3 regions of the Agrobacterium sp. CG160-95 genome follow, and region 2 is predicted to be linked to each of the others. Evidence: predicted binding sites of a transcription regulator. Region 2 holds the regulator's gene; each other region holds the start of a gene.
What was found. The regulator LexA, encoded in region 2, represses DNA repair genes until DNA is damaged. The targets are predictions, from matches to a motif close to TGTTCNNNNTGTGTTCNG.

Region 1 (4,215 bases), 660 kb from region 2:
GCCATCAGGTGGGTTTTGCCGGTCTTCGATCCACCGACGATGCGTTGAAGCTGTTCGAAATGGCGTCGAACCTCTGCGGCACAGCGCTGACCGGTTTTGAGCTGATGCCGCGCATCGGCGTGGAATTCACCGCCAAACATATTCCCGGCGTGCGCGATCCGCTACAAACGCCGCATGACTGGTACGCGCTCATCGATATCTCCACCTCCGATTCGGCTGAGACGGCTGAAACAATGATGCAATCGCTGTTGGAGCGCGGTTTTTCGGCCGGGCTGGTCGAGGATGCGGTGATCGCTTCATCGGAAGCGCAGCGTCAGGCGCTCTGGCATATGCGCGAAAGCATGTCGGATGCGCAAAAGCCGGAAGGCGGCTCTATCAAACACGACGTTTCCGTTCCGGTGTCGAAGATACCGGAATTCATGGCAACGGCGGAAAAGGCCGTTCTTGCCGCCATTCCCGGCGCCCGCGTCTGCGCCTTCGGCCATCTGGGCGATGGCAACATCCACTACAATATTTCCCAGCCGGTTGGTGCGGACAAAGCTGAATTCATCGGTCGCTGGCGGGATATGAACGAGATCGTGCACGGCATCGTGCTGTCGCTCGGCGGCTCGATTTCGGCCGAACATGGCATCGGCCAGTTGAAGCGCGACGAGCTGGCCGCGATCAGGCCTGGCATTGAAATGGACCTGATGCGACGCATCAAACACGCCTTTGACCCCGCGGGCATCATGAACCCCGGCAAGGTGATCACCGCCCGCTAGGGACAGCAGCTTCATCATCGTTGCAGGTTAGTTGGAAGTTCTCGCCGTCCAGGCGGGAACCAGTTCCGCATTCAGGCGGCGCGGCTTTTGCGCGTGCACGAGCTGTGTCAGGCCCATGCCGGATTTTGCGATCGCCACTGCATGTTTCTTCGGCATCAGGTAGCCGCATTCCAAGGGAGGACGGCGGCGCACTATCCGGCTGAAAAAGGGCCGCTTGTGATACCGGGACGGCGAGAAACGCGCGGGCTCCGCACAGACAGCCACATATTCAAGAATCTCTTCGATCCAGCCGCTCTGCGGACGCGCACCCGGTTCGACCAGCAGGATCCAATGCCCGCGCGCCGAGCGCATGACATCCTCAATATCCCACTGCGCATAAAAACGGCAGCCAGCGGCATCGGCGACGCGCGACGATCCATCGCGCGAACCGTGATCGAGGATCACAACGTCGCTTACCAGCCCTTCCACGGCCCCGGTTACAAGCGCAGACAGCGTATGCGCCAGTTCCGGTTCCTGATCCCGGCATTCCATTATGACTGTCAACATATGCATAGCTCTAACGCATCGCACAATAAATTGCCACTGCACTGGATGTCAGAAAATCCGCGACCGTTCAGGCTTAACTCTAACCCACCTTCAGGTGGGATTGATACAAACAAGACCCCGGCCGCGGGTTGGTCAGCTATCGATTTTGCATTTTTTGTTCTTGTAATGTTCTCATTTTTACGGTAGGAATTTAATCATTCGAAGAGGCAATGAAACGCCGGTTCGAGTGGAAACGGTTTAGGGCGTTGGCTTGCCTTGAGAGGCGTGCTGCACCCTGGGAGCATCCAGATGAGAGACCATACGCTTTCGGGGCAGGCTGCTTTCCAGCCGAGCCATACGCCTGACATTGCCAATGCGTTGGCCGATGCGTCGGGCCTGCGCATCGAGATCGACCGTCGTCGAGGGCGTGGCGCCGGACTTAACCCGGGCGGGCGCTTCGAGGCCCTGCAGCGGGAGGTTTTCGACGATGGCTGGCAGACCCTCGAGGAGCTGCCGGAGTTCCGCACCGAAGTGCAGGTGGAAAAGCCGCGCAGCATCATCAGCCGCAACGAATCGCCTGACATCCCTTTCGACCGTTCCATCAATCCCTATCGCGGCTGCGAACATGGCTGCATCTACTGTTTCGCCCGTCCGACGCACAGCTATATGGGGCTCTCTGCGGGGCTGGATTTCGAGGCGAAGCTTTTCGCCAAGCCGGATGCGGCAAAGCTGCTCGAAAGGGAGCTGGCGAAGCCCGGCTACAAGCCGCGCGTCATTGCCATCGGCACCAATACCGACCCCTACCAGCCGATCGAGCGCGAATGGCGCATCATGCGGCAGATACTGGAAGTGCTGGCAAAGGCCGACCATCCCGTCGCCATCGTCACCAAATCGGCCCTGATCAAGCGGGATATCGATATTCTCGCGCCCATGGCCAAGAAAGGTCTCGTCAAGGTTGGTATTTCCGTGACGACGCTGGACCGCAAGCTGGCACGCAGCATGGAACCGCGCGCCGCCACGCCCGAAAAGCGGCTGGAAGCGGTCAAGGCGCTGACGGATGCCGGCATTCCCGTGGCGGTGATGATGGCACCCGTCATTCCCGCACTCAACGATCATGAGATCGAACGCATTCTCGAAGCCGGCAAGGCCGCTGGCGCAACGGAGGCCTCCTATGTGCTGCTGCGCCTGCCGCTGGAGGTCAGCCCGCTCTTCCGCGACTGGCTGCTGCGCAACTATCCGGACCGCTACCGGCATGTCATGTCGCTGGTGCGCTCCATGCGCGACGGCAAGGATTACGATGCGGAATTCGGAAAACGCATGAAGGGTGCTGGTCCCTATGCATGGCAGATCGGCAGGCGTTTCGAAATGGCGACGAAACGGCTTGGCCTCATCCGCCGCGGCATTCACCTGCGCGACGATATCTTCGTGCCGCCGGGAGGTGCCGGCGTGCAATTGTCGCTGCTTTGAAAATATGAGGCCCGCTTGGCCGATCGAAGGCGCATTACGATGCGCGCAACGATACCCAGCGGTGCAGACACATAAGGAGTGGTGGCCCTTTCCTGTTGAAGGAGCCACGCTCTTGACGAAATGCCCGGCGGGTTTTCCCTGGCCCGTCGGACATCACCCCCCGGAACCCGCCGCCTCGCGTGCGATCGTTTTTCCTCCGCCGCCCCGTTGGAGGATCAAAGGTCATGACGACCTAAGGGGCACGGTTGGCCACGCCCCTTGACCCGGCTGGCCGCGCCCGTCATCGCCCGCTTCCGGGGGCTTGCAGGAGATCGGGTGTGTGTGCAAGTTTCTGCCGCATGAAACGCCGCACCACACCCGATTCTCCTGCCCTCTTTGATCTCGCCGATACGGGCCCAGATTTCTCCTTCGAACTTGAGGCCAGGAAGAAGGGGCTTTGGCCCGTGGCCGGCACGGATGAGGCAGGCCGGGGGCCTCTCGCGGGACCAGTGGTTGCGGCAGCTGTCATTCTCGATCCCGACAACATTCCTGGTGGTCTTGACGATTCCAAGAAACTGACCAAGCTGAAACGGGAAAGCCTGTTTCTGCAAATCATGGAAACATCGATCGTTTCCGTCGCCTCCTCTGGCCCCGGCCTTATCGACACCATGAATATCCTGCGCGCCAGCCTCGACGCGATGCGTCGCGCCGTACTCGGCCTCGAAATCTCCCCGGCCCTCGTGCTGGCAGATGGCCGCGACAAGCCGCCGGGCATCACCTGCGAGTCAAAGGCCGTCATCAAGGGCGATTCCCGCTCCCTCTCAATCGCCGCCGCTTCGATCATCGCCAAGGTGACCCGTGACCGGATGATGGAACGGGCCGGTGTAGTGCACAGCTCCTATGGTTTCGAAGGCCATGCGGGTTACGGCACACCAGCCCACCTGCGCGCCATAGAAAGCCATGGGCCCTGCCCGCTGCACCGGATGAGTTTCAGGCCGCTGAAGCAGGATTGATCGAAAACCACGATCCTGAAGCGGAGAATGCGGTCTCGCCCCGGATTTCAGCGCCCTGCCATGAGGTGACGATCTCCGTCTCCACTGGTAGAATTCTATCTCAATGCGTGGACTTGACGGGCTTTGGGAGAAGAGATTTGGATTTCATGAAACTGTTGAAGTCGCTCGAGGAACTTCTCTACGAGCTGGTTTCATGGCTCCTCTTCTATCCGCTGACAATGTGGCGATCGGTCGTCGCACCGCTCAGCATGATGCGCTACGCCGATAGCGAACTCGCGGATCGGCTCGAGGACCAGTATGACGACACACTGAGTCCACCCCTCTTCCTCCTGATCACTCTGCTATTTTCGCAGGGGCTCTCCGCCTCCCTTCCGACCATTTACGATCCCACATTGGCCGCCCGGGAGCTTGGTTCGGGTTCGAACCTGCTCATAGCGCGTGGCGTTATATTCGGGATTTATCCGCTGTGT
Region 2 (4,215 bases):
TGTTCGTAACGCTCATCATTTTTCCTCGAAGGCGAAGGCAACGCCCTGACCGGGTGCCGCGGGCACCACCAGACGGCCGTCCGCTTTTGCGCAGGACACGCCATTAGCAGCAAGCACCGCCTCTGTCACGGCAAGATCGTGTGACGAAAAGACGATGCCCGCGCCGCGCAATCCGCCTTCGTTGCCATCCTGAGCATTCAGGGTCTGCCCGCCGAAAGGCGGTTTTCCGGTCAATCTGATGCTGGCATTGCCGGTCGCGAAAACCATATCACCGCCCGGAGACCATTTGCCTTCACAGGCAAACACTGTCTCGATCAGGCCCGCCACCTTCATATTGCCGCCGGAAAACAGGACGATTTCACTCAGGCCGGTGACACCATTGGCGTGGCGCTCCAGCATGGTGCGATCGCCCGGAAGGGCTTGAAGCCGTTGACAACTGAACAAAAAGAAATCCGCGGCCGCTCCGCTTGCCGCAAAAGCCAGCCGGAACGCCGCCTCGCCTTGCGAGCCATCCGACATCCGAACAGGCCGCGAAAACTCGAAAACATCGCCCGCCGAAAGGCCGGCTGCCCGAAACCGCTCATGGTCAACCAAGGCGTCTTCAGTCCTGGCGACAAGAGCCGAAAAACCCTCCTGCCCGTCCCGTTGCCGGAAGGCCACATCCCTGCCGGTGAACACATCACCCCTCTCTATTGACGCATTATATTTAGCCGGATCAGCAATTGCGAGCGGCTCCAGATAGGTGCCATCGGCGAAAAATACGCAGGCATTTTGGGTGCCGAAAGGATGCAGAGCCTCCGGCGCAACCGTAAAGCCAAGACTGACGAGGCGCTTCACGGCGACGCCTATGACTTCCACGGGCAAAACGAGATGGTCAACGCTATAGGGTTTCGTCATGAAAATGTATCCTGCCGGCCTTCCGCCCGGAGCATGCCGGGACGGTTTCGACCGCACAAAAGCACAATTGCGTGCTATGAGGCAAATCATCACAGCAACAGATGGCACCTTCACGAAATTTTAGGGGATTGCAGAACACATATGGAACATATAGTGTTCGTTCTGTATTTGTTTCGCGACTTCCACTACGATTCTAAAGGGTGTTTTCCTCATGCTCACGCGCAAACAGCAGGAATTGCTTCTCTTCATTCATGAACGAATGAAAGAGTCCGGCGTGCCGCCCTCCTTCGATGAAATGAAGGACGCACTCGATCTTGCTTCGAAATCCGGCATCCACCGCCTGATAACCGCTCTCGAAGAGCGCGGGTTCATTCGTCGGCTACCGAATAGAGCCCGGGCGCTGGAAGTCATCAAGCTGCCCGAGGCTTATACGCCGGGTGCAAGGCCGCAGCGCGGCTTTTCGCCGAGCGTTATCGAAGGCAGCCTTGGCAAGCCCAAGACGCCGGAACCGGCCCCTGCCCCCAAGACGCCGGCCAATGATCTGGGCGGGGCTGTCACCGTGCCGGTCATGGGCCGCATCGCTGCGGGCGTGCCGATTTCCGCCATCCAGAACAACACCCATGATGTGGCCGTGCCAGTAGACATGCTTGGCACGGGCGAACATTACGCTCTTGAGGTCAAGGGTGATTCGATGATCGAGGCCGGCATTTTCGACGGCGACACAGTCATCATCCGCAACGGCAACACCGCCAATCCCGGGGACATCGTTGTGGCTCTGGTGGATGACGAGGAAGCCACGCTGAAGCGCTTCCGCCGCAAGGGAGCCTCCATTGCGCTCGAGGCGGCAAACCCAGCCTATGAGACCCGTATCTTCGGGCCCGACCGGGTGAAAATTCAGGGCAAGCTGGTGGGGCTGATCCGCCGCTACCATTGATCTTATCGAACCGAACGTATTCACTTTACAATAGGCGTCATCGTGAAGATGGCGCCTATAATCGGGTTTGGCTGTTTCCAAACGTGGCGTGCTTTTGCGGGTGCACGAGGATATGCGCCATTCAGCCTATGCGCGTTGCCCTTTCTAAACTGAGTTCCTACTCCATAAAGATGCTTCGGTTTCGCTACAGGCGTGGTGGCGAATGGGCTGTTCGCTATAATTGTCGAAGCGATCCCATCCGCTGTTTTTTAGCGACGTTGTTCTGTCGTGTTGCGCAGTCAGTTTTAGTGGTCACCAAAGGGTGACTTATCGCAAGGCGCGCTCTCAGTGACCCCACATCACCATTCATCAACGGCGTTTATGGGAGCCATGGATAATTTTCGATATTCCGTGAACGCTTGGCAGGTGTAGAAATACGCGTCATATCCGGGAGATACGCCATGTACGATCTTTATATAGCCAACAAGAACTATTCTTCATGGTCGCTGCGGCCGTGGGTATTGATGCGCACGCTCGGTATCGCCTTTGATGAAAAGCTCATTCCGTTCGGCGAAGGCGTCTCCTTCTCCTCCTTTTCGCCGACGGGCAAGGTGCCCTGCCTGGTCGACGAGGGTATGACGGTTTGGGAAACGCTTTCGATCGTCGAATATCTTGCTGAAAGACACCAGAGCGTCTGGGCAAGCGACAAGCATGCGAGGGCATGGTCGCGTTCGGCCGCAAGTGAGATGCATGCCGGCTTTTCCTCGCTGCGCAATCTCTATCCCATGTCGGTGGGCATTCGGGTCAAACCCAGGGGCGGCGATGCCGGACTTAAGGCCGATATAAAGCGGATTGATGCGTTGTGGAGCGAGGGTCTTACAAAATTCGGCGGGCCATATCTTGCCGGTCAAAAGTTCACGGCGGTCGATGCTTTCTTCTGCCCGGTTGCATTCCGTTTCCAGACCTATGGCAGCGCGGATCTTTCGCCAGCAGCGAAAGCCTATTGCGACCGGCTGCTCGCCCTGCCTGCCATGCAAGAATGGTACGAGGCCGGTTTGAAGGAGAGCTGGCGCGACGCTGGTCATGAAGAGGAAGTTGGCGAGATCGGCGAATTGACTGAAGATTTGCGCGCCAAGGCCCGATGATCCATGCTGGCGGCAGTCATTGCGACGCCGCCAGCAGCCGGATGATGGGCTGCGGCAGATCACGGTCGAAACGTCCGCTTTTCCAGTCGTAATAACGGTGCTGGCTCCAGGGCCTGTCCGTTCCGGCGATTGCGGCGCGCAGCCCGCTCGCCACACCCTCCTCCCTCTTGTCAGCAAAATCTATTTCCACGGAACCGAGACGCCGCAAGATGTCACGGCTGAGCAGGAGTGCACCCGAGCGGCACTGAGAAAAAGAGGTTCTGCGGGAAACAACGACGATATCGGCAATATCGCAGGCTTTTCCGGCGAAGCGGCCATCTTCCAGAACGACAATCCACTCTCCGCTCGCGGCGCTCGCTACGCACCATATGTCTTTCCTGCAGGTGAAGACGCCAGCTTTGGCGTCTTTGAGCGCCGCCGTCATCTCGCGCACCACCACAGCCATGTCTTCCGGCGACAGTTTCGATCTCGAGGCAGAACCAGCAGTATTTGCCGTGCTCTCGCCATTTATAAAACCCGGCGGCACGGTTTTTTCCGGCAGCAGCAGCGCCCTTTGCCACTGGCCGTAAACGAAGCCCTGCGGACGGGCTTTTGTGGTTGAGACCTTGCCATCCTCCACGAGTGCCACCAATTCGCCGTCCTCGTGAATCAATAGATCCGGCAGATCACGATAGGCCGTAACTGCCGACACGCCGAAGGCCAAGAGCAGAAACGGGATGCCAAGAAGTGCAAGCCGGCTGCGCAGCAATGTCAGCAGCAGGAAACCCACCGAAGCCAAACCGATAAACCAGCCATGCGGACGCCCCGTCGCTGCGCTGCCGCCCCAGGAGGCCACCTCGTTTGCAACCTCGATGACGAGTGCCATGCCATAACCCATGATCTTCAGGAACGGCGCGTCGAGCCCGAAGGGCATCAGCAGCATGGCGATAAGAGCGAATGGCATGACGATCAGCGACATGAGCGGCATTGCAGCCAGATTGGCGAACAGTCCATAGGTGGTGACACGGTGAAAATGTTCGGCCGAATAGATCGCCGTAGAAAGGCCCCCGATCAGCGACGTCGTGATAACGCCGCCAATGACCGCGCCCATCATTTCCGCCACCTTCAGCCATGCGGGCTTGCGCCCGATGAACAGCCTTTCGCGATCCGTGCGCCAACGGCTCCAGAAGGCATAGGCGGACACAAGCGCTATGGTGGCCGCAAATGACATCTGAAAACTCGGACCCATGATTTCCGAGGGCGAGAAAGCCAGAATGATCA
Region 3 (4,215 bases), on a different contig from region 2:
GGCCCCAATGTTTCACCCTTGACGGGTTGGCACTTGAGTAGAATTTGACTTCCCGGGCTGCCGGTCTCGATGCGGTTCACCAGCATTGCAGTCGCCTGCCGGCCCATCTCTTCACGGGGAATTTCATAGGATGTGAAACGCACCGGGCTGCGGCCGGCACGAATATGGCTGCCAAGCACGACCATCGAAAACACGTCGGGCACCCCAATTCCGCGCTCCCGTGCCAAAGTCTCGACGCGCACCGCATCCGCCAGTTCTATGAAAAATGCCACCGTCGCGCCGCTTTCGATGATCGCGTCGAGGATCTTTTCGGCAGGCCGGTTTACCGCCTTTATGTGCAATGCAAGCGTCGCCGCCGTGCCGAGCGCATCACTGAAACCTCGCCAGCGGTCGGCAATCGATTCCGCCGGACCCGCAGGGCCGATATAGGCGAGTTTGGAATGCCCGAGCATCATGGCATCCTCAACAAGCTGCCGTGTGCCCGCGGCATAGTCGCCGCCGACATAGGGCACGGGCCCGCCCGCATCGTCGCGTCGGCCGATCGCCACGAATGGATAATCTTCCGAGACCAGCCGGGTAAGCTCCTTGCGGTCGAATTCACGGCCCAGGACAAGGCAGCCATCGGCGATCCGGAGCCTGTTGCCCTCGGAAAAAATCTTGCGGTTGTTGCCGACGCCGGCACTGGTCAGCAGCAGAAGATCGTACGCCTGCTGTTGCGCCTCTTCCTCGATGCCCAACAGGAACGGCGTGAAGAAGTCCGCCTGTGCGCTTGGAAAAGCAGGCTCGTAGGTGAAGACGCCGAGGATGCGATTAAGCCCCTTGGCCATGCGGCGCGCGATCGGGTCCGCGACATAACCCGTCTTGCGAATGACCGCCTGTACGCGTTCGCGTGTTTCAGCCGGGATACGCGCAATCGCGGTCGGCGCGCCGTTCAGAACAAGCGATACTGTTGCCTGACTGACGCCGGCAAGCTTCGCAATATCGTTCTGAGTAAGGCGTTTATGGCTGGTCACGCAATGCCCTCCCCGACACTCGTTGACTGCTAATACGTATTAGCTGTTAATGCGTATTAGCACGACTTCCCTACTCTGTGTCAAGAGGCGAAAGACACGCTTGCGGAGAGATGTTTTGACGAAGGCTTATGATGCGGCCAGCCCGGCCTTATGACGGCCGCGCTGGGTTATGGGCTTTCATACCAGCGGTAAAACGGTGCCCGCTGCGGATTCAGGGTACCGAAGGCGTCTTTGCGTCTGCAAGCTTTTGCTGGAGAAGCCAGGTCCACATCGCCTCATCGCCGAGCACTTTTGCCTCCACCTCTTCATGGTTCGTATCTTCAAAAACCGTCAGCCGCACATTACGTTTCAGTTCCTGGAGACGCTGAACGAGGACAACAGTATCGGACAAAGGAATCACCTCATCCCTTGAGCCGTGAAAGGCCCAGAATGCTGTCTTTTCATTGGTGCGGTTGAGGTAATGGCGGATGCCGCCACCGGCAATTGGGACGACCGCAGCAAAAGTTTGTGGAAACTGCTCGGCCATTGACCAGGCGCCGAACCCTCCCCGGCTATATCCAATCAGATAGATACGGCTGCGGTCCACCCGATGATCCGCCACAACGGAAGCCAGGACGCTTGCGACACGTTCGATCGGATAAAGCAGTTCCTCGCTCGGATTTTGTGGCGAAAACACCATGAAAGGAAAATCACGGCCGCCTTCGATCAATTTTGGCAGACCGCTGCGGCGCAGCTTTTCGACGTCGCTCCCGCCCTGATCGCCGCCATGCAGCCAGACCACGAGAGGATAGGTTTTGTCCGAACCGGCATAGTCTTTGGGCGTGTAAAGCAGATAATTGATATCCGACGCGATCGTTGCGTCAGACCTCATGGCCTTCTGCTCGGCAAAGGCAAATGTCGATGTGGCCAGTGCTGCAACAGCGATCAGGCATAGTTTCAGATGCTTCATGCTTTTGTCCTCCCAACAAACACGTCTTCCAAGACGCGACTGGTGAACTCATCAGCCGCCGGGTTGGTTCATTGGTTTGAAAAGCATGCCGGTCAACACGCCATGCGGAACCCGATTGAGGCTGCGAATATCGATCAGCCAGGTTTGTCCACCGCAGTGTGGAGGACAGAGACATGCGTTCATTATTTGTTCTGGCCTGCTGTTTGAGTTTTTGCTAATCATTGCAACAAGAGTGCTTTTGAAAAATGCCGTCTTCGTGCGGATAGGCAAATATCAAGGATGCAGGCATGGCGGTTGCCTATCTGGACAAACTGAACGAGCAGCAACGCAAGGCCGTGGAACATGGCGTTGGGCCTTCAGGCGGACACACGGCTGGACCGTTGCTGATTATCGCCGGTGCCGGTTCCGGCAAGACCAATACGCTGGCGCACCGGGTGGCGCATCTGATCGTCAATGGCGCCGATCCTCGCCGCATCCTGCTGATGACGTTTTCACGGCGTGCCGCCTCCGAAATGTCCCGTCGTGTCGAGCGTATCTGCAAGCAGGTCATCGGCGCTAACGCCGGAGCCCTCACGGATGCGATGGCCTGGTCCGGCACGTTTCACGGGATCGGCGCGCGCCTCTTGCGAATCTATGCGGAACAGATTGGACTGGACGTGGATTTCACGATCCACGACCGCGAAGACAGCGCTGATCTGATGAACCTTGCCCGACACGAGCTGGGTTTCTCCAAGACCGAGAGCCGTTTTCCGACAAAGGGCACCTGTCTTGCGATCTATTCGCGCGCCGTCAATTCACAAACGCCGCTGAAAGAAATCCTGCGCCAGCACTATCCATGGGTGTCCAGTTGGGAAGAAGAGCTCAAGCAATTATTCGCTGCCTATGTGGAGGCCAAGCAGGCCCAGAACGTTCTCGATTACGACGATCTTCTGCTCTACTGGGCCCAGATGGTCAGCGATCCCGACCTTGCAGGCGATATCGGCAATCGTTTCGACCACGTGATGGTCGACGAATATCAGGATACCAATCGGCTGCAGGCCGCGGTGCTGATGGCACTGAAACCGGGCGGTCGCGGATTGACCGTGGTGGGTGACGATGCCCAGTCGATCTATTCCTTCCGGGCAGCAACGGTGCGCAATATCCTTGATTTTCCGGCATCTTTCAGCCCGGCTGCCGATATTATCACCCTTGATCGCAACTATCGCTCGACACAGCCGATACTGGCTGCCGCCAATGGTGTCATCGACCTTGCCCGTGAGCGATTTACCAAAAACCTCTGGACCGAACGACAGTCGCTCGAGCGGCCAAAGCTCGTGACAGTAAAAAGCGAAACCGAGCAGGCGAACTTCATTATTGACCAGGTGCTGGCCAATCGTGAGACCGGCATGACGCTGAAGCAACAGGCCGTGCTGTTTCGCACCTCCAGTCACAGCGGGCCGCTTGAAGTTGAACTTACACGCCGCAATATTCCCTTCGTCAAATTTGGCGGCCTGAAGTTTCTCGACAGTGCCCATGTAAAGGACATGCTGGCGGTATTGCGGTTCGCGCAAAACCCGCGTGACCGCGTCGCCGGTTTCAGGCTACTTCAGATGCTGCCGGGTATCGGGCCGAAGAAAGCCGGCAATATTCTCGATACGATTGCGGCAGATCCTGAACCTCTGCTCGCCCTAGCCGAAATTCCGCCGCCACCCAAAACCGGTGATGACTGGGTATCCTTCGTGCAGTTGCTGGCGAACATGCGAAAATTGCACGGCGGCTGGCCATCAGATATCGAGCAGGCGCGGCTCTGGTACGAGCCCCACCTCGAACGCATCCATGAGGATGCCGAGACGCGGAAGGCCGATTTGCTGCAACTCGAGCAGATTGCCGGCGGCTATCCTTCCCGCGAACGCTTCCTCACCGAACTGACGCTCGATCCGCCGGATGCCACCAGCGATCAGGCAGGCGTGCCGCTGCTCGATGAGGATTATCTGACGCTTTCAACCATTCATTCGGCAAAAGGCCAGGAGTGGCGTTCCGTCTTTATCCTGAACGTGGTCGATGGCTGCATACCCTCCGATCTGGGTGTCGGCTCCACGCATGAAGTCGAGGAGGAACGCCGGCTGCTCTATGTCGCCATGACGCGCGCCAAGGACAGCCTGTCACTGATAACCCCGCAACGGTTCTTCACCCATGGCCAGAACGCGCAGGGCGACCGGCATGTCTATGCCGCTAGAACCCGCTTCATACCGGCAACTTTGCTGCAGTTCTTTG

Region 1: the regulator LexA is predicted to act here: its motif matches at 1,463-1,480, upstream of ACQZ63_RS03665 (PA0069 family radical SAM protein).
Region 3: the regulator LexA is predicted to act here: its motif matches at 2,139-2,156, upstream of ACQZ63_RS12465 (ATP-dependent helicase).

What each region holds. Positions count from the first base shown of each region.
Region 1 is NZ_JBNWDU010000001.1:717,269-721,483, forward strand. It holds gene ACQZ63_RS03655 (FAD-binding oxidoreductase) at 1-761, shown strand, start outside; gene ACQZ63_RS03660 (hypothetical protein) at 789-1,307, opposite strand; gene ACQZ63_RS03665 (PA0069 family radical SAM protein) at 1,596-2,753, shown strand; gene ACQZ63_RS03670 (ribonuclease HII) at 3,092-3,745, shown strand; gene ACQZ63_RS03675 (permease) at 3,883-4,215, shown strand, end outside.
Region 2 is NZ_JBNWDU010000001.1:58,578-62,792, forward strand. It holds gene kdsA (3-deoxy-8-phosphooctulonate synthase) at 1-16, opposite strand, end outside; gene ACQZ63_RS00325 (VOC family protein) at 16-897, opposite strand; gene lexA (transcriptional repressor LexA) at 1,109-1,831, shown strand; gene ACQZ63_RS00335 (glutathione S-transferase family protein) at 2,272-2,955, shown strand; gene ACQZ63_RS00340 (ComEC/Rec2 family competence protein) at 2,972-4,215, opposite strand, start outside.
Region 3 is NZ_JBNWDU010000003.1:225,559-229,773, forward strand. It holds gene ACQZ63_RS12455 (LacI family DNA-binding transcriptional regulator) at 1-1,013, opposite strand, end outside; gene ACQZ63_RS12460 (carboxylesterase family protein) at 1,225-1,962, opposite strand; gene ACQZ63_RS12465 (ATP-dependent helicase) at 2,250-4,215, shown strand, end outside.